Regions from separate parts of the Lactobacillus sp. ESL0703 genome, predicted to be linked through region 1. Evidence: riboswitches for the same ligand, from Rfam matches in the RefSeq annotation. Region 1 holds a riboswitch; each other region holds the start of a gene.

What was found. Region 1 has a riboswitch for thiamine pyrophosphate ahead of thiM (hydroxyethylthiazole kinase). Riboswitches for the same ligand answer to the same signal wherever they lie in the genome.
Region 2: it holds a riboswitch for thiamine pyrophosphate, as region 1 does, so the genes downstream of both, PT278_RS05945 (ABC transporter ATP-binding protein) here and thiM (hydroxyethylthiazole kinase) in region 1, are expected to answer to the same signal.
Region 3: it holds a riboswitch for thiamine pyrophosphate, as region 1 does, so the genes downstream of both, thiW (energy coupling factor transporter S component ThiW) here and thiM (hydroxyethylthiazole kinase) in region 1, are expected to answer to the same signal.
Region 4: it holds a riboswitch for thiamine pyrophosphate, as region 1 does, so the genes downstream of both, PT278_RS06305 (ECF transporter S component) here and thiM (hydroxyethylthiazole kinase) in region 1, are expected to answer to the same signal.

Annotation. Positions count from the first base shown of each region.
Region 1 covers NZ_JAQTIB010000002.1:107,373-112,314, reverse strand. Annotated here, with positions in the region: gene tenA (thiaminase II) at 1-91, opposite strand, end outside; gene PT278_RS03080 (AEC family transporter) at 592-1,557, shown strand; TPP riboswitch at 1,693-1,794, shown strand; gene thiM (hydroxyethylthiazole kinase) at 1,883-2,671, shown strand; gene thiD (bifunctional hydroxymethylpyrimidine kinase/phosphomethylpyrimidine kinase) at 2,683-3,486, shown strand; gene thiE (thiamine phosphate synthase) at 3,499-4,155, shown strand; gene PT278_RS03060 (hypothetical protein) at 4,205-4,627, opposite strand; gene PT278_RS03055 (helix-turn-helix transcriptional regulator) at 4,630-4,836, opposite strand.
Region 2 covers NZ_JAQTIB010000003.1:188,836-193,777, forward strand. Annotated here, with positions in the region: gene htpX (zinc metalloprotease HtpX) at 1-215, shown strand, start outside; gene PT278_RS05940 (helix-turn-helix transcriptional regulator) at 261-1,196, opposite strand; TPP riboswitch at 1,320-1,409, shown strand; gene PT278_RS05945 (ABC transporter ATP-binding protein) at 1,451-2,809, shown strand; gene PT278_RS05950 (energy-coupling factor transporter transmembrane component T) at 2,819-3,472, shown strand; gene PT278_RS05955 (ROK family protein) at 3,510-4,361, opposite strand; gene rlmH (23S rRNA (pseudouridine(1915)-N(3))-methyltransferase RlmH) at 4,377-4,856, opposite strand.
Region 3 covers NZ_JAQTIB010000003.1:106,257-111,198, forward strand. Annotated here, with positions in the region: gene helD (RNA polymerase recycling motor HelD) at 1-2,051, opposite strand, end outside; gene PT278_RS05545 (matrixin family metalloprotease) at 2,204-2,815, shown strand; gene PT278_RS05550 (histidine phosphatase family protein) at 2,836-3,480, shown strand; TPP riboswitch at 3,545-3,636, shown strand; gene thiW (energy coupling factor transporter S component ThiW) at 3,701-4,210, shown strand; gene PT278_RS05560 (ATP-binding protein) at 4,265-4,942, opposite strand, start outside.
Region 4 covers NZ_JAQTIB010000004.1:15,390-20,331, forward strand. Annotated here, with positions in the region: gene PT278_RS06295 (M42 family peptidase) at 1-718, shown strand, start outside; gene PT278_RS06300 (MFS transporter) at 821-2,047, shown strand; TPP riboswitch at 2,107-2,195, shown strand; gene PT278_RS06305 (ECF transporter S component) at 2,242-2,820, shown strand; gene PT278_RS06310 (ECF transporter S component) at 2,834-3,412, shown strand; gene udk (uridine kinase) at 3,452-4,096, opposite strand; gene scrK (fructokinase ScrK) at 4,306-4,942, shown strand, end outside.

The sequences.
Region 1 (4,942 bases):
CACTTTGCAATTCCTGCACAAATGGATGCTTCATACTCTTCTGCCATAGACTGCTCGCTGCTTGGTGTAACTGGTCCGTAAATTCTGTCATGATTATCTCCTTAACTACTAGTTTGCTTTTAATATTTTGCCGTCACTAACTCAATAATTTATTTTATTATAAGGCTAACAATAAATTTATTACACGGTTAAAGTGTAAAATTGTTGCTATTAAAAATACTTATTGTATTATATCTGAAGGGCAATTACGGCATGAGGAAACTAGTTTGGCTAAAGAAACATGCGCGCAACTTATCTTAGTAAGACTACCAGTATTTACATTGCCAAATAGTCTTAAATCCAAAAGTAGCTCGCAAATAACGAATCTTGTTAACAAACAAGGTTCGTTATTTGATGATACCCCCGAGCTTACTAATGGATAAGTGAAATTGCTAGTGCTATATTTTTGCCACTAGTTCCTCAGCCATAATTACCATCAAACTGTAATTGATTAAGGTTTAGCCGGTGAAAGATAACTGACGCCAAAAGAGCCATTCAAGAAACAACGTGGATGCCCAAATATTAATTACCTACAGAAAGAGGAAACTTTTTATGCAAGTCTTTTTGACATCTGTATCAAGCGTAGTTGTGATTATCTTAATCATGGCCCTCGGCTTTTTACTAAAACAATTTAATTGGATTGACGATAAGTTTGGTAGTGAAATCTCTAGTATTATCACTAAGATTGCCCTGCCAGCTTCAATCTTCACTGCTGTTATGAAGAACCTTAGCCGCGGCAGCCTGCTGCAATTATCAACCGAATTATTATTCCCAGCTTTGGGTGTGATTATCGGTTATCTTATTGCTTGGCTAAGCATTAAGGTCTTCAAAATCCGTCCTGGCCGCCGAGGAATTTTTATGAATGCCGTGGTTAACGCCAACACCATCTTTATTGGGATGCCCCTGAACATGGCACTGTTTGGCGACAAAGCCATGTCTTACTTTTTGGTATACTACATTATCAATACCGTTTCTACTTGGGCATTTGGCGTTTTCTTAATCCAAAACGACGACCCGACTGCTAAAGATAAGAAGACTAACCACAAGATTAACTGGAAAAAGCTATTGCCAATGCCACTTGTTGGGTTTATTGTTGCTTTGGTCTGGATGCTATTAGGGATTCCTGTACCTAACTTCTTAAACTCAACGTTAACTTACGTTGGTAACTTGGTAACCCCACTGTCACTGATCTATATCGGAATTGTCCTACACGATGCCGGAATTAAGAACGTTAAGTTTGACCGTGATTCAATCTTAGCATTAATTGGTCGCTTTATTGTTTCACCAATCATTTTGATTATTTTAATTAAAATCGGAACAAATGCCGGCTTTAATTTACCGAGCTTGATGCGCCAAACTTTAGTTGTCCAAGCAGCAACGCCAATGTTAGCTGTTTTACCAATTTTAGCCAACGAATCACACGGCGACGTTAAATACGCAACTAATATTGTGGTTGAAAGTACAATTCTCTTCATTATCGTCGTTCCGATTTTGATGACGATTTTACAATTTATCTAATAATTAAAAATACTTACTTAAAAGACTTACAAAAAGCCCAGCTCTGATAACACAGCTGGACTTTTTTACTGCTAAAAATAACACAACATTGACTTTAGCATTGTATTATTCATTAAAAGCCGTTATAATTGGAAGCGATAACACGAGGGGGGCCTTTTAGGCTGAGATGAAACACCGTTTCAGACCCTTTGAACCTGTAAGCTAATACTTGCGCGAGGAACGTGTCAACTACCTATTGCTTTGACACAATTATGTGTCAAAGCTTTTTTATTAGTTTAAAGTCGTGGTTCGGAGGACTTCTTCAATAATTTTTAGGAGGAAGATTATGCAGTTAGAATTATTAGACAAGTTGCGCCAAGAGAACCCTGTTGTTCTCAACGCCGCTAATTTCGTTACTGTTCAAGACGTTGCCAACGGCTTAAACGCAATTGGAGCTTCGCCCATCATGAGCAGCGAAATTGATGAAACCGACGAAATGGTCAACATGGCTTCAGCCGTTGCTATTAATATGGGCAGCTTAACTAAGCTGCAAATTGCACACATGAAAAAAATGGGTGATTTGGCTCGAGAATATCATAAGCCGATTGTGCTGGACCCTGTTGCAGTTGGTGCTGTAGATTACCGCCTTAATATTGCTCAAGACCTATTATGGAACTTCCACGTTGGCGTTATTCGTGGTAACGCTGGTGAAATTGCCGCATTAGGTGAATTTGACTGGCAATCTAAAGGTATTGATGCTGGATCAGGAGCAGGCAACCTTGATGAGATTACCAAGGAAGTAGCCAAAAAGTACCACTGCACTGTCATTGCCAGTGGTGCAACTGATACAATTAGTGATGGCACTAATGTTGTTCATGTTCATAATGGTACACCGCTATTCCAAGCCCATGTAGGTTCTGGCGATATGTTAACAAGTATCGTCGCTGCCTTTTGTGCAGTGACCGACAGTCGCTTCGAGGCCGCTCAAGCTGCAACGCTTGTTTTCGGTTCAATTGGACAACTGGTCGTTCAAGATCATCCCGATGTTGGCCCTGGCAGTTTTGGCATGTATCTCATGGACTATTTAGCAAAAGTGCAGATTGCTGATATTGAAAAAATTGCTGATTATGATTAAGGAAGTATTTTATGGCAGAAGAAATTAATTCATTCCCTCAAGTTCTGACAATCGCAGGTACAGATTCCGGCGGTGGCGCCGGCATTATGGCCGATATGAAGACTTTTCAAATGCAAAAAGTCTTCGGCACGGCAGTTGTAGTTGCCGTTACTGCGCAAAACACACTGGGCGTTCAATCATCACACTTGCTTCCACTGGAAATGATTGATGCACAATGTGCATCTTTAGCCGCCGACTTTAAAATCCGCGCGACAAAAACTGGAATGCTCGGCGATGCTGCTCATGTTCACCAAGTTGCTCTAAACTTACAGAAATATGACTTTGGTCCCGTGACTGTCGATCCCGTCATGGTAGCCAAAGGTGGCGCTCACTTACTAAGTGAAGATGCAGTTGCCACTGTCAGAAATGAGTTGTTACCACTAGCTAACCTAGTAACGCCCAATTTACCAGAAGCACAAGTATTAACCGGAATGACCGTTACTTCTGAAAAGCAATATCCCGATCTTGCCCGTTCACTGCAAGACATGGGCGTTAAGAACGTACTAATTAAGGGTGGCCATTCAAGTGCTGAAGAAGTAAGCGACTTTGCCCTACTTGAAGACGGCTCTAGCTTCTGGGTCAGCAGTCCGCGAACCCATACCAAACGCACACATGGTACTGGTGACACTCTAGCCGCTGCAATTACTGCCCAGCTTGCTCTCGGTCATAATCTAACCGATGCAATTAAACTTGCCAAAAAATACGTTACCAAAACAATCGAGCAGACAATCCAAGTGGGACATGGTCACGGACCACTCAACCACTGGGCCAAATAGATAGGAAAAATAATGCAAAAGTTTAATGCAAACATGCTTCGTGCTTACTTCATTTGCGGTACTCAGGATTTACCAGCTGGTAAGACCTTGCCAGAAATCGTCGAAGAAGCACTAAAAGCCGGAATTACCGCCTTTCAATTTCGTGATAAGGGAGCTGGCTCAACTTTAAGTTCTGGTGAGCGATTGCCCATGGCTCAAAGGCTGCACAAACTCTGCCAACAATATCAGGTGCCCTTCTTTATTGACGATGATGTTGCCTTAGCCAAGGCAGTTAATGCCGAAGGAATCCATGTTGGCCAAAGTGATGAAGCTATTCAACAAGTTATTAATGAAGTTGGCAGCCAAATGATTGTGGGTTATTCCTGCTCAACTCTAGCTGAAATTGAAACTGGCGATCAACTTGCTGGTATTGATTATTACGGCAGCGGACCAATCTTCACAACTCAATCCAAAGATGACGCTGACCCTGAAATTGGGCTAGCTGGCCTTGCCAATTTAGTAACTAGCAGTAAACGGCCAATCGTCGCAATTGGCGGTATCACAGTAACAGACTTACCTAATATCGCCAAGACTGGCGCTGCTGGTGCATCTGTAATCTCAATGATTGCCCAAAGTAGTGACATCAAGAATACTGTTAAAGCAATGCTTGATGCACCGTGGCAAAATTAACTTATTTTCTAAATACATGTTTAAAATCACGCCATAGTGCGTGATTTTTTTAATTCTTTCGTTCTTCAATAATCGTAAAGATTATTCCTAGAATTAAACTAATATTCCAATAAAATATTGAAATACCCGCGATTATTCCCAAAACATCCTGCTGAAAGACACCGTACAAACACAAAAAAATTAAGCCGGTACCTAATACTAACCATTCCATCCATTTAGCTACTCGTGCACCAGCAGCATGTTCAATATAACTGTCGCGTTCGTCATCATCTAACATATCTCTCTTACCCTTTTTAATATCCTGCCAATTAAAAAGGTACCCTGAAGCACAAAGTAGTAACAATATTGCCCAAATAATGTGCTTCACTCTATATGCCGCATCTTTATCGTGAAATACTATCACTACTTCAAGTATACCCATTACTAAAAAGACCAAACCATAAATAGCAGTGCGCAGTAATTTTTTCTTCATTATCAATTCTCCAAATATTCTTTTAAGCAAAATAAATCTTCAATACTTATGCCAAAAAAGCATGCCAATTTATATGCTAATAACAATGATGGCTTGTATTTGCCTTTTTCTACAGAAATAATTGTTCGTTGGGTCACACAAACTTTACCAGCCAATTCTTCCTGAGTTAATTTATGTTCTAGTCGTAACTTTTTTACTAAATTTGGCATTATTTTCATCTCTACATTCAATTATCGATATGAAGCTTACTTCATATGAAGCTAGCTTCATATTAATTCTTTTACTGATAAAAATCAATCATAAATAAAAAATGCA
Region 2 (4,942 bases), on a different contig from region 1:
TAGCTGATGCTTCATCAGTTGATCTTACTCGCAACCCACAAGGTCTGATTTCTGCTTTAGAGAAAATCGACGGCAGTAAGCCAATGAAAAAGGCTGATACGAGTAGTGCTGGCATGTATATTGAAGATCCATTGCGTAAAAAGCACGGTTTTACTCATCTATTCGATAGCCATCCGCCGACAGAAGACCGGATCAAACGGTTAGAAAAAATGTAATATCCAAAAAAGACATCTGTTAATTAAACAGATGTCTTTTTCATTTTATTTCAAATTAATATTAGCTTGACGAAACAGCTCTGCACGCATTTGGACCGGCGTTTGATGATAATATTCATTAAACTTTTTATAGAAAAAGGACTTACCATTGTAACCTACCCTGGCAATAATTTCCTTAACCGAAATGTCGGGGCGAGCAAGCAAATTACGTGCTTCCTGCATTCGCCGTTCATCAACATGCTCCACAAAGCTTTTTCCCGTTTTTTGTTTAACTAAGCTAGAAAAATAATTTGGGTTAAAGCCAAAATGTTTGGCAGCCGAATCCAAAGTAATATCGGCAAAATTGGCATCAATATAGCTCTCAAGTGTTACATTTGCAAAGCCTTGCTTCTCTGCCGCGGTTGATTCAAAGCTTTGATTACGGACAGCTGTAACCAACAACAAGTTCAATTCTGCTGCAGCTACACTTTGGGCAAACAGGTTTTGATTTAAATACTCATCAATTATCTTATTCATTAATTGGGCCGACTTAGAAATTGGCGTTGACTTTAAATATAACAGCCGATTGGTATGTAAGCTGCTAATGATTTGCTTAACTGCCCGTTCTTCACGAGGCTCATCATGAACAATATTTCCCAGGAAATATTGTAAATCATACTTAGAATTTAAATCTAGCTTTACCAACACGTCAGTCTTAGTTTGCTTTTGCACTTCATAGTCACTCTTGGCCGGCAAAAAGACGATATTACCTACCTTTAGTGTAAAGTCCTGACCATGAATTTTAATGTTTGACTTGCCGCCAGCTTCATAAAAAATCATTGCATTTGTTGTTTGATAGCGATGAACACCGGTATTATGATTTTCAAGATAGACCCTAAACAAGTCAAAATTGCCTTCTGCTTTCAACCGCAATTCGTTTGTATCGCTATTGGTTGAATTTAAAATACTAGCCAAATACTGCGCTAATTTAACTGCTGCCATAGCTTCACCTTCTTATTGTTATTTTAATACTTTTATTATATAGCAAAAATCATATCCACTACCATTTTATTTTCATAAAGTTACAAGGACTAGACAGAGAAAACTCTTTCGTGTACAATCAGTTTGATAACTTTGGGGTGCCGCAAGGCTGAGAGAATACCCGTTGAACCTGCTATGGACAATGCCAGCGAAGGGAAAATGAATTTTTACGTCGTTAGTGCAGCCTGCCCTAGCGATTTTTTTAATTGGTAAAAATAATGATTACAAGCAAAAATTTAACTTTTTCATACGAACAAAATATTAAAATTATTGACAATCTTAATCTTGAAATTCCCACGGGAAAATTTTCACTCTTAATTGGGCCTACTGGTTGCGGCAAGTCGACTTTACTTAAAATACTTGCCGGACTCTATCCTAAATACGCGGGTAAACTCAGCGGTAAACTTAACCTTGCTGGGTTAAAAGCAGCCATCATGTTTCAAAATGCTGGCGAACAGTTCACCATGGCAACACCACGTGAAGAAATTATTTTTGCCCTTGAAAACTTACAAGTTAAACGTGAAGATTACCAAAAGTACTTAACCGCCGGCGTCGAATTTGCCCAAATTGAAAATCTATTGGATCAAAAAATCAATACAATGTCTGGCGGCGAACAGCAACGAGTAGCACTTGCCGTTCTCATAGCAATGGATATCGACTTATTCTTGCTAGACGAACCCTTTGCCAGCTGTGATCCACAAGCGCGGAAATTTTTGATTACCAAATTGGCGCACTTGCGCGATCAGGGTAAGACCATTATCTTAAGTGACCACGTTTTAGACGGCTATCAAACCGTCTGCGATTGTCTTTTTGAGTTTAAAGACCACAACGTCAAGCAGCTAAATCCCGCAGCTAAAAAGCAGCTGCTCCAAACAAGCGTACAAAAAAATGATTATTCATTTGCTCTGCCGCAAAATGAGGCCGCTTGTTTTACCCTAACTAAGACACAGCTAACGCAAAATCGCCTTTTGTTAGACCAAAATCAGCTCAATATTATTGCAGGCAAAACCACACTGATTACCGGTGCTAACGGTGTCGGCAAAACTTCACTATTTAACGCTCTGACTAAGATGCTATCCTATAGCGGCAGTTTGACCTATCGCAACCGTGAAATCCGCCAACAGAAGACACGCAAATACTTACTGCATGTTGCCCAGATTTTTCAGAATGCGACCGACCAATTCTTGAGTATTACCGTTCAAGACGAAATTAACTTGAGCAAAAAACAGCGAACCAATGACTTTTTTACTGACCAAAAAATCAAGGAAGTTTTAACTGACCTTGACCTCGACCAGCACCTGGACCAAGTAGTGTATTCTCTTTCTGGCGGCCAACAAAAAAAGCTCCAAATTCTGCTGATGCTGATTGCGGATCAAGACGTATTACTCATTGATGAGCCATTAAGCGGCTTAGACCACCTATCCAGTCAAAAAGTCATGCATTTGCTCAGACAAAGCCAAAAAGAACGCGGTCAGACTTTACTAATTATCAGCCATGAACTTGATGAGTTAGCCGATTGGTGTGACTACCATCTGGTCTTTGCCGACAAGCAGCTGCATTACGTGACTAAGTGAGGTAACTTTATGAATCCTAGTTTTAAATTTATTTTGGCCTTAATTATTTCGCTTGAAATATCGCTAAAAATTAGCCTAACAACCAATTTTGCGATTATTATCTTGGCAATTATTTATTTATCAGTTAAAAAAATTAAGTTAAAAAGTTTACTGCTCCTGCTAATAGTGCCGTTTATTGCCGCATTTACGATTTTTGCGACACTTGAATGGTTTACGCCAACACCCGACTTATTTAACGCCCTTGGCTTGTCCAGCCGGATCTATGTTTATATCTTAACCATTAGCTGCGTCACGATCGACACCAGCGCGGAAGAATTAGCACGATCTTTTGAGCAGAATTTCCACTTACCAAGCAAATTCGCTTACGGTGTTTTAGCTGCGCTCAATATTGTTCCCCGCATGAAGCAAGCTGTTAAGCAAATTCGGACAGCTGGCATGATGCGGGGAGTTTATCTCAGCTTTTGGTCGCCGGTATTATATTTCAAAGCAATTTTAGTAGCACTTAATTCTGCCGAAAATCTGGCACAAGGTATGGAATCTCACGGTTACCAAGAAGACAAACAGCGGTCGACAATTGTTGCCGTCCCGATTAAGGCATCAGACTGGCTCTGGAGCGCCATTATTCTTGTTCTACTTAATCTAGCCTTATTCACATTAAAATAAAAAATGCAGCCGAATCACGACTGCATTTTTTATTAACTTAATTTTGAGCTAAGAAATTCAGAGCTGCACCGTAAAGGTTAGCCGAATTATGATACTGGCAAGTCATTACTTCCGGCATAATTCGGGGCAGCCCAAAATCTGCCAGCTTCTGCTTGAGCCTCTTGGCAACTTCACTGCTGATTTCTGCGCGTGCAGATACACCACCGCCCAAAATAAAGGCATCAAAATCAAAAGATACTTGCAAATCATACATGCTGCTTGCCAAAAGATCATAAAAACGATTAAGCAAATTTTGAGCTAATTTATCGCCCTGCTCGGCTAAAGTAAATAATTCTTTCCCCTCAACCTCTGTTTTGGTCTGTTCAGAGTAATCACGGGCAGCCTTGACTACGGTCGCATCCATACTTAATATCCGGTTAGTGCCACCTCTCATAAAGCCAAATTCACCGCCGACTAAGTGCGCACCTCGGTACAATTCATGATTAATAAAAATCGCGCCGCCAATTCCAGTTCCGATAACGATGAACCCAACATTATTGAACTTACGGCCATTACCCATCTTAGTTTCGCAAATTCCCGCACAATTAGCATCATTTTCAATTGCCACGGGCAAGCCAAATTCTTCTTGCAATTCCGCAAAAATTGGCCGCTGGTGCAAATACGGCACCATACTTCTGCCCTCAATTACGCCAGTCTTAATATTGACATCACCTGGCGCACTAATTGCCAGTCCTGTAAAATGCCGATCATCAATTAGTTCATGCATTTTTTCTTTCAAAGCTGTGAAAGTTTTAGGCGTTTTAAAACTCTCCTGCTCAATAATATGCTCATCTTCATAAATTCCTGTCTTAACGGTGGTCCCGCCAATATCAAAAACCGCTAACTTCATTTTCAAATCTCCAATCTACTTGTGATACGGACTACCGCTATTAATCATAAAACCACGATAAATTTGCTCAATTAGAACGACCCGCATTAATTGATGCGGCATAGTCAACTTACCAAAGCTAAGCAGGTCATCCGCCCGGCGATTAACGGCTGGACTAGTTCCCAAGCTGCCGCCAATTACAAAGGTAATATCGGAATGCCCATAGGTTGCAAGATTCGCTAATTCACCGGCAAATTCTTCACTGGTTCGCTCCTTGCCCTTAATTGCCGTCACATAGACATATTCCTTATCCTTGATTTTACTTAAAATCCGTTGCCCCTCAATTTCCTTAACTTGTTCTTGTTCAGCTTGGCTGAACTTTTCAGGTGCCTTTTCATCAGCCACCTGAACTAGCTGAACCTTGGCAAAGCGACTTAACCGCTTTTGGTATTCAGCAATTGCATCCTTAAAATATTTTTCTTTTAGTTTTCCCACACAAATAATTTTAATATTCATAATTACTAGTTTATCCCCTAACTCCCAATCTTTCCACTCAGTTTTTCCACATCTGTGTAAAAGCGAAATCTACATTTTGTGGTCTG
Region 3 (4,942 bases), on a different contig from region 1:
AATGTTGCCTTAACGCCGTCATCTTGCAATTTTTGGCTGACAAACTTGGCACTTGCCAGATCTTTAGTAATAATTGCCGTGGTCATTTTGCCAGCAGTATTATCTGTTAGAACCTGCTCTAAAACGGCAATTGCCGCATCATCATTCTCACGTTTCCAGAAGACAGGCTTAGGACCTTGACGATTAAAGGACTCAATCTTTTCGCCTTGTCGTAAAACTTGCTTGGTAAAGTCGGTCAATTGCTTAGTTGACCGGTAGGACTTGGTTAATTGCACCACGGTCGTCTTCTCTGGGTCAAACAACCCACTAATCTGCTTTAACAGGCTGCGGCTCTCATCTTTAGTAAAAATCGCTTGGTTCAAGTCGCCGAGCATCGTAAACTTGGCCCGCGGGAAGTTATACTTCAAATAACACAATTGAAACGCCGTGTAATCCTGAATTTCATCAATAAAGGCATAACGCATCTCATAATTAACGTGCCGACCGGTAATTAAATCATACAGATATAAATAAGCCGAAACGTCATTCATGTGGATATAATGCTTTTTAAAGCTGGCCTTCACATCCTCAACGTGCTTAGCCCAATCACTAGCACTAATCTGCCACTTATTCAGGTCAGTCATTTTCGGCACTGCCCGCAAAAAGCTCAAATATTGCGCCCGCATATTAATAAAATTATTACGGCGAATCTGCTGGTAAACCTTGTCCAAGGCCTTAACTACAATCTTGCGGCCCAAGAACTTTTCTTCTTTTTCTTCTGATTCAAATTCTTGGTCTGGACGGTCATAAAGGGCATTTAATTGTTCCTTACTCAAACTTTCAATGGCTTCTGACACCCAAGGCTTCTTAGTTTCCGCGTTAATCTTGCGGTTAAGCATCTTAATCAGTTCTTCACGCGTTGCGTCAATCCGATTATTTAAATTATAATTAGAATTATATGAATAGTAAAGCTCGTTAATCTTTTCTTTAGCAAAGAATGGCCGCTTCTTATTCCGGAAAAAGATATCCTTAAAGACAACTCCCTGCTTGTTCAAATGCTTGGCATAACGCGTTACCAGCTTAAAGAAAGCAGTAGAATCCTTAAATTTACCAATTGCTGTATCAGCAGTCTGATCCTCAAACTGGTCAAACAGGTTTTCTACGTCCATCCCTGGCAACCGCCGCGCCACGAACTGCCAATAAGTCATTTGAACCATATTTTGCTCGCCCATTTCCGGCAGCACATTTTTAATATAGTCATTAAACAATTGGTTAGGACTAAACATAATCACGTCGCTGCTGGTCAAGTTGCCCCGATACCGGTAAAGCAGGTAGGCAATCCGCTGCAGAATCGCTGATGTCTTCCCTGACCCCGCGGCTCCTTGGACAAACAGCAAATCAGCGCTAGTGTTTCTAATGATTTTATTTTGCTCACGCTGAATTGTCGTTACAATTGATTTCATCTGGGTGCTGGACTTTTCACCCAGCACCTCTAAGAGCATTTGGTCACCGATTGATTCATTGGTGTCAAACATGTTTACAATTTGACCATCTTCAATCATGAATTGCCGCTTCTTCGTCATATCAACGGTAATTTCACCATCCGGCGACAGATATGAAACCTGCCCTAGCTTGCCGTCATAATAAATTGAAGAAATTGGTGCCCGCCAATCATAAATTAAGAAGTGGTTGTCCTTGTCCGCAAATGAACCCAAACCAATATAAATTGTTTCCGGTTTTTCATTGCCTTCTTTAAAATCCACCCGGGCAAAATACGGTTTCTTTTCCAGTCGTTGAACCGTTCCTAACTGCTTAGCAGAATGCTGCCAAGCATTCTCACGTTCATCAAGCAGTTGCTGCTGCTGGTGGATCGAGAGCGCCGTTTCCATTGAGGTGGAATAACCATCATAATCTAAGCGGACATCATCAAAGAAGTGCGAATTGAGGTTCCGCGCTTCACCTTCAGCTGACTTAATTGCCGCAGTTAATTCTCCCCGCCGCTCCTTAATCATTTTTAAGATAGCGTCGAGATGCTTCTGTTCAAACTGTTTTTCATCCATCGCTTTTGTCATAAAGTCACCTGTTCTTCAAAACTTGCATACTATTTTAACATGAAACGAACTTAATATATAATTCTTAAAACTCTTTTACTAAGATTATTAAAAACTAGTGAAAATTAAGCAATTTGCTTCTATAATTTTTTATATTGGAGATGGTTTTTATTATGAAAAAGATTTTACACTTTTTACGTAAATTATCTTGTGCATTAGTCGCTGGGATTTCTCTAGGCAGCGTGTATATCCCGGCTATCAGTCCTGCTAATACACCCAGCCATGTCGTCTTAGCTAAGACACATCGCGAAAAAACTGCTAAAAATGCAGGCAAAAATTGCCACTGGTCAAAAAATTCCGCCAAAGTTTATCTTGATTTGGCGGATAACCAGCAATTAACTCAAGCCGCTCAAGATGCCATTAGTGCTTGGAATGATACTGGCAGTTTTACTTTTACTGAGACTAATAAGAAGAAAAATGCACAGATTACAATTGAGCCGATGTTTGACCCCGACACAGATGCCGCTGGGCAAGCAAGCATTACCTATAATCCCAAGACTAAATTGCTTAGTAAGGCAAAAATCCAATTAAATGTTTATTATCTGCAGAATTTTATATATTATTATACTTATCAGCGAATTGTCAATACTGTTGAACACGAATTGGGACACGCCATCGGGCTCAATCACAATAAAGGCAAGTCCGTCATGTATCCCGCGGGCTCTATTTACCCAATTGAGCCACAAGATGTCGCAAAAGTTAAACAAATTTATCATGAAAAATAATTAAAATAAGGAGTTTAAAAATGAAGCGAATTTACATTGTCCGTCACGGACAAACTTATATTAACCGTTACAACAAGATGCAGGGCTGGTGTGATACCCCATTAACTGAAGACGGCATTGCTGGTGCTGATAAAGCGGGCGAAACACTTAAAAATGTTCCCTTTGACATTGCCATCTCTAGCGACTTGAAGCGAGCAAGTGATACCTGCGACATTATCATTAAGCACAATGTTAACCGCGACGAAATCCAACATCTTGCAACTCCGCTGTTCCGCGAACATTTTTACGGCTACTTCGAAGGAATGGATACCGACATGGCCTGGCAAATGATTGGCGGACCGCACGGCTATAAGACCCACTATGATCTGTTCAAGAACGAATCAATTGATACGGCAACCGACTGGATTAAGGAAGCTGATCCGTTTCATGATGCGGAAAATGCCAAGGAATATTGGCACCGCCTTGACCAGGGCTTTGACCTAATCAGTCAGCTTGATGGTGCCGAAAACATTTTATTGGTAACTCACGGCTTTACTATTCGCAGTATTGCCGACCGCTTTGGCGATTTCGACGTCAGCTGCGGTCCACGTAATGCGTCAATTACCATGATGACAATGACTGATAAGCAAAGAAAAGTTACATCATATAATCAAATGAAACTATAAGAAAATAGAATTTGTGCTTTCTTTTTCATCGTTGAAAGTCTATAATCAAATTAACATTAATATACAAGAGTCTATGGGGTGCTTATTTAAGCTGAGATTAAACCCATGAACCTGATCTAGATAATACTAGCGCAAGGGATAGGCTAATTAAGCAAAATCCCATTCGCTATGTGCGAATGGGATTTTTTTGTAGACGCTTGTTAGGAGTAGGGAGTTAGAAATGACTAATAAGAGAAAACAGACAGAAAAACTTACTATTTTGGCAATTATGATTGCACTAGACGTGGTATTATCCCCCATCTTTCGCGTGGAAGGAATGGCACCAATGTCTAGTGTTATCAACATTATTGGCGCCACCATGCTGGGGCCTGTTTACGTGACAATTATGGCAACCTTGTGCGGAATTATCAGAATGTTAATCATGGGAATTCCGCCGCTGGCTTTAACTGGTGCCATCTTTGGTGCAGTATTAGCCGGGATTTTCTATAAATTAACCGGCAAAATTTGGGCAGCTTGTCTTGGCGAAATTATCGGCACCGGAATTATCGGCTCGCTGCTTTCTTACCCAGTCATGGTCTGGTTCACAGGCAGCTCTAATAACCTATATTGGTTCGTCTACACCCCGCGTTTTATCGGGGCTGCTATTATTGGATCAGTAGTTGCCACTATTGTTCTATTAAGCCTAAACAAGGCAAAGCAATTCCAAAAAATCCAGCAACTATTTTTCTAGAAAAAACGACAGCTCTTTATAGGGGCTGTCGTTTTTTACTAAGAATAATTATAATTAATAGCCCAAATAATATACCGAATCTGGATTTTGAGTTTGCTTTAAATATTCACCAAAAAATGGCAACGTATAATCAACATAACCATGACCACTTGGAGTAATTAACTGCCGCTCTAATGCTCGACGCCGATATTGTGAGACATAACCCTTAGTCTTTTTCATTTTGGCAACAACATCACTGAACTTACAATGGTCATTAACATTTATCAAATATTGACGGTCATTTTCCGACAAGCCCATTAAAATCTTTTGATAAGCATTCTCAAAAAGCTTTAGTTGATATTGTACTTTAACTTCATTTAATACTTCTATAGTTGGTTCACGGCCATTTAACTCTTCAAAATACAGCCAACCCAATAATTGAAAGCCATACGAGTAACCCTTAGTCATCTGTGCCATTTTGTTTGCAACAGTTAAGGAGCACGCAAAAACTTTTTGATAAGTATTCACCATATCCGCAGCGTTCAACGACATCATCACTATTTTTTCTGAACGCAGCAAAAAAGTCAGTTTATCTTCATTTTGAATATCCAAAATAAAGTCAGGCAATCCGGTCATTACAACGTAAATTGGATATTCAGCTCGCTTAAGTGAATTATAAACCTGGGCAAAATCTTGAATTGCCTTAGAATTAGTTACCTCATCAATCGTGACAACCACAAATTTTCCTTGTTG
Region 4 (4,942 bases), on a different contig from region 1:
CTTTATGACGGAAGCTGAACGCAATAATGTGCCCGATGTAGCTGATATGTCGATTGATGTTGGTTCGAGTTCACGTGAAGAAACATTGAACGACTATAAGATTGACACTGGTTGTCCAATTTTTGTTGATGTTAAGTGTGAATATAACGAAAAGTCGGGTTTGTTTTTTGGCAAGGACTTTGATGACCGTTTTGGTGCTGCAGCCATGGCTGATGTTTTGGAAACATTAGATGGCGAAGAAACGCCATTTAACGTTGTCGCTGCACTGTCAAGTCAAGAAGAAGTTGGCTTGCGCGGAGCTTATGTTACAGCTCGCACTGTTAAGCCCGACTTGGGTATCGTGCTGGAATCTTGTCCAGCTGATGATACCTTTACTCCTGATTGGCTTTCACAAACTGCCTTAAAGCACGGACCAATGATGCGTGACATGGATACGTCATTCTTGCCTAATCCTAAGTTCCAGCAATATGCTTGTGATGTAGCTGATAAGAATCACATTCCTTATACGCGGTCAGTTAGAACTGGTGGCGGCCAAGATGGTGCCGCAATTTATTATGAAAATGGGGCACCGACAATTGTAATTGGTATTCCAGTTCGTTACGAGCATTCACCGTATTGCTTTAGTGCCTACCAAGATTTCAAGGCAGCTGTTGAAATGACAGTGGCAATTATTCGTGATTTAACTACTGAAAAATTAGCTAGTTTCAGCCAATTTTAAGTAAATTTAATATTTTAGTTGCAAAAAATTATTAAACGAGTAAAATAATGTTCCAAAGAAATAATTAGGCGACAGAGAGCGCTTGTTTCGGAGGAATTAAATATGGATACAACTAATGAGCACAGTCATGCACTAACTACAGATCAGAAGTGGACCATCGCGTCGACTTCATCGGGATTTATGTTAGAGAACATGGATGTGCTTTTTCTATCGTTTGCGATGAGTTCGATGATTGCTGACCTGCACCTATCTGGTGGTGCTGCAGGGTTAATTTCGTCGATTACTAATTTGGGGATGTTGTTTGGCGGGATTGCCTTTGGTATGTTGGGCGATAAAATCGGCCGCGTTAAAACTTTCAGCCATACCGTGATTATTTTTGCGGTAGCGACAGCCTGTATGGCCTTTGCCAATAACATCTACTTGATTTATGCCCTCCGTTTTTTGGCCGGAATTGGTGCTGGCGGTGAATATGGTGTTGGGATTGCATTAATTGCCGAGGCTTTTCCGAAGAAGGAAATTGGTAAAATGACCTCAATTGCAGCAGTTGGCGGTCAGGTGGGGGCAATCTTCGCGGCGCTAATTGCGGCATGGATTATTCCAACTGCTGGCTGGCACATGTTGTTTTTAGTTGGTATTGTGCCGGTAGTCTTAACGGTTTTCATTAGAAAACACCTGCATGAGAGTAAGCAATTTTTAACGGCTAAGGCAGAAGAAAAGGGTTCACTGTTAACCAATGTTGCCCGCAAGATGTTTGCAACACCGCGGCTTGCTTGGCAGAGTATTGGCTTGATGATTATGATGACAGTCCAAATTGCTGGTTACTTTGGTTTAATGAACTGGCTGCCAACAATCGTACAGAAGCAATTAAATTTGAATGTTGCCAATTCAAGTTTATGGATGATTGCAACGATTATTGGAATGAGCATTGGAATGATGACCTTCGGCACCATTTTCGATCATTTTGGTCCGCGGCGGGCCTTCGGTATCTTCTTAATTGGTTCAGCCATTATGGTTTATACTTTAAGTTTGGCCACCAACATGGTAACTTTGCTTATCATTGGGGCGATTGTCGGCTTCTTTTCTAATGGGATGTTCGGTGGTTACGGTGCGGTAATTAGCCGGCTGTACCCAACAGAAATTCGCTCGAGTGCGAACAATATTATTGTTAATATTGGCCGTGCAATTGGCGGGTTTTCATCAGTTGTGATTGGTATCTTGATGGATCACTACAACTTAACGGTTGTCATGGGTTTCTTATCAAGTTTATACATTATCAGCTTGATAATTATGATTAGCTTGCCTGGATTGAAAAAGCTGGCAAATAATTAGTGAAGTAAAAGAATGGTTTTATAATAATTATCATTGTGGTATACTACCTATAAATAGATTTTAGTCACTAGGGGTGCGCTTAGCTGAGAATTACCCTTGGAACCTGAACAGGACAATGCCTGCGTTAGGGAAGTGTTTGAATAAGCATTTAACTGTACTCCTTCTGACTTAATAGTTAGTTAGGAGTATTTTTTATGTTCACAAGATCATCAAAATGGAATGTTAAATCGGTAATTTTGGTTGCGTTGATTGGAATTATTATGGGGGTAATTTATACCTACGGCTTTAATTGGGCTTACAACATTATAAAAATGGCACTGGTCCCTACGGGTTTCGCCCCAGTGACCGACACGGTCTTTTCGGGCCTATGGCTAATGGCAGCACCCTTAGCAATGTATTTTGTACCAACGGCTGGTTCTGGGACAATTGGCGAAGTGTTAGCTTCAATCGTAGAAATGGCAATCGGCGGTCAATGGGGCGCGATTACTGTTATTTCAGGGCTTATTCAAGGTGCAACTAACGAAATCGGCTTTTTCCCCAAGAATTCACGTTATCAAGCATTTTCTTGGAAGAGTGTTATGATTGGTGCCTTCTTTGCAGGACTAGGAATTTTTATTCCGTCATATATTCTTTACAGTTGGGGCAAATTTAACATGACGGTTCAGATTGTAATGTTCATTACCAATATGGTTTCGGCGCTTGTCTTTGACGGCGTACTGGTTAAATTAATCGCTAATCTGTTTGATCGCACATTGAAGCCGCGACTGGCATAGATTGAGGTAAATCATGTTTACACGATCATCAAAATGGAATGTTAAGTCGGTAATTTTGGTTGCTTTGATTGGTATTCTCATGGGTATCTTTTATACCTATGGCACTAATGACCTTTATAACCTAGTTAAAATGTTACTACTGCCGACAGGGTACGCCCCGGCAACCGACGCCTTTTTTGCAGGGTTGTGGTTAATGGCCGCGCCTCTTGCAATGTATTTTGTCCCCACAAAAGGTTCAGGATTAGTAGGAGAGCTGCTCGCTTCAATAGTGGAGATGGCTTGCGGTGGACAATGGGGGATTACCACTGTAGTCTCGGGACTAATGCAGGGACTAACCAATGAAATTGGCTTTTTCCCGAAAAAGTCCCGCTACCAAAGATTTTCATGGCGAAGTGTTCTGACAGGTTCATTTTTTGCTAGTTTTGGCTTTTTTATTCCGTGTTATCTGATGTATGGCTGGTATAAATTTGCCGTTAAGGTGCAAATTGTGATGTTCTTTGTCAGTATCCTTTCGTCAGTTTTATTTGATGGGGTACTAGTTAAGTTAATTACTAACCTGTTTGATCGCGCATTAAAGCCGAAAGTAGCATGATTTTAAACAAAAAGGTCGAGGATAATTACCTCGGCCTTTTTAGATAGCTGCTTCTTTTCTTAAAATTGCGTGAACCTTAGTGGTTAACATGTCGATTGCAACGTTATTTTCGCCGCCTTCGGGAATAATAATGTCAGCGTAACGTTTAGTAGGTTCAATAAATTGATGGTACATTGGCTTAACTGTGCCTAAGTATTGTTCAATTACGGAGTTAATTGAGCGCCCGCGTTCATCAATATCTCGTTCAAGTCGTCTGATAAAGCGAATGTCGTCATCGGTATCAACGTAAACTTTGATGTCCATTAAGTCCCGAATTTCCTCATTTGCTAAAACCAAAATTCCTTCAAGAATAATGATATCAGCAGGTTCAATGTGAATAGTTTCATCACTTCTGGTGTGTTCCTTAAAGTCGTAAACGGGCATTTCAATTGGCTTGTAGTTAAGCAAGTCATTGATTTGGGCTTTAAGTAATGGAATATCGAAGGCATCAGGATGGTCATAATTGATATTCATCCGTTCGCTCATTGAAATACCGGTATTATCCTTGTAGTATGAATCTTGCGTCATAATTAGGACGTGTTCATTTTCTTGCATTTGGTCAACAATTTTGTGGGCAATCGTTGTTTTACCACTACCCGAACCGCCGGTAATCCCAATTACGACGGGTTTTTCAAGTTTAGACATTCAGACTCTCCTTTTTATCAAATAATATTTTACTGTAGTTTTTGCTGTAATACCACTAAAACAGGCGATATTTTGCGATTTTGGTCAATAATTTTTGCAATAAAAGATAAAATCTGTACTTGAAAGGGCTTTATAAAATAGGTAACATGAAAGTGCAATTGTTAACAGACGCGATAAGTTTGCTGTTTGGTAAATGAAGGAGATAAAGTATGTTATTAGGTTCAATTGAAGCTGGCGGGACTAAGTTTGTTTGTGCGGTGGGTAATGAAAATTATCAGGTTAAAGATACGATAACTTTTCCGACAACCACACCCCAAGAAACTTTGCAAAAAGCTGCAGATTATTTTAAGCAATTTCCGGTAACAGCAATTAGTATTGCTTCTTTTGGTCCAATTGAAATTCGCCAGACAGCAGCTAATTATGGCTATATAACTACAACTCCTAAGAAGGGCTGGCAAAATACAGATTTTGTTGGCTTCATTAAACAGCAGGTTAATGTGCCGATCTTTTTTACAACGGATGTTAACGGCTCTGCATATGGCGAATATGTCATGTCATTATTATCCAATGAAGATATTGATTCACTCGTTTATTACACAATTGGCACTGGTGTCGGCGGTGGCGCGATTATTGACGGCAAGCTGGTTGGCTCTCTGGGGCATCCTGAAATGGGACATGTCTTACTCAAGCGCCATTCAGACGACTTGAATTTTAAGGGTGTATGTCCATATCATCAGGATTGCCTTGAGGGACTTGTTTCTGGGCCGACTTTTGAAGCTCGCTTAGGCAAAGCGGGCAAGGACGTGCCATTGACTAATCCTGTCTGGGATATTATGAGTTATTATG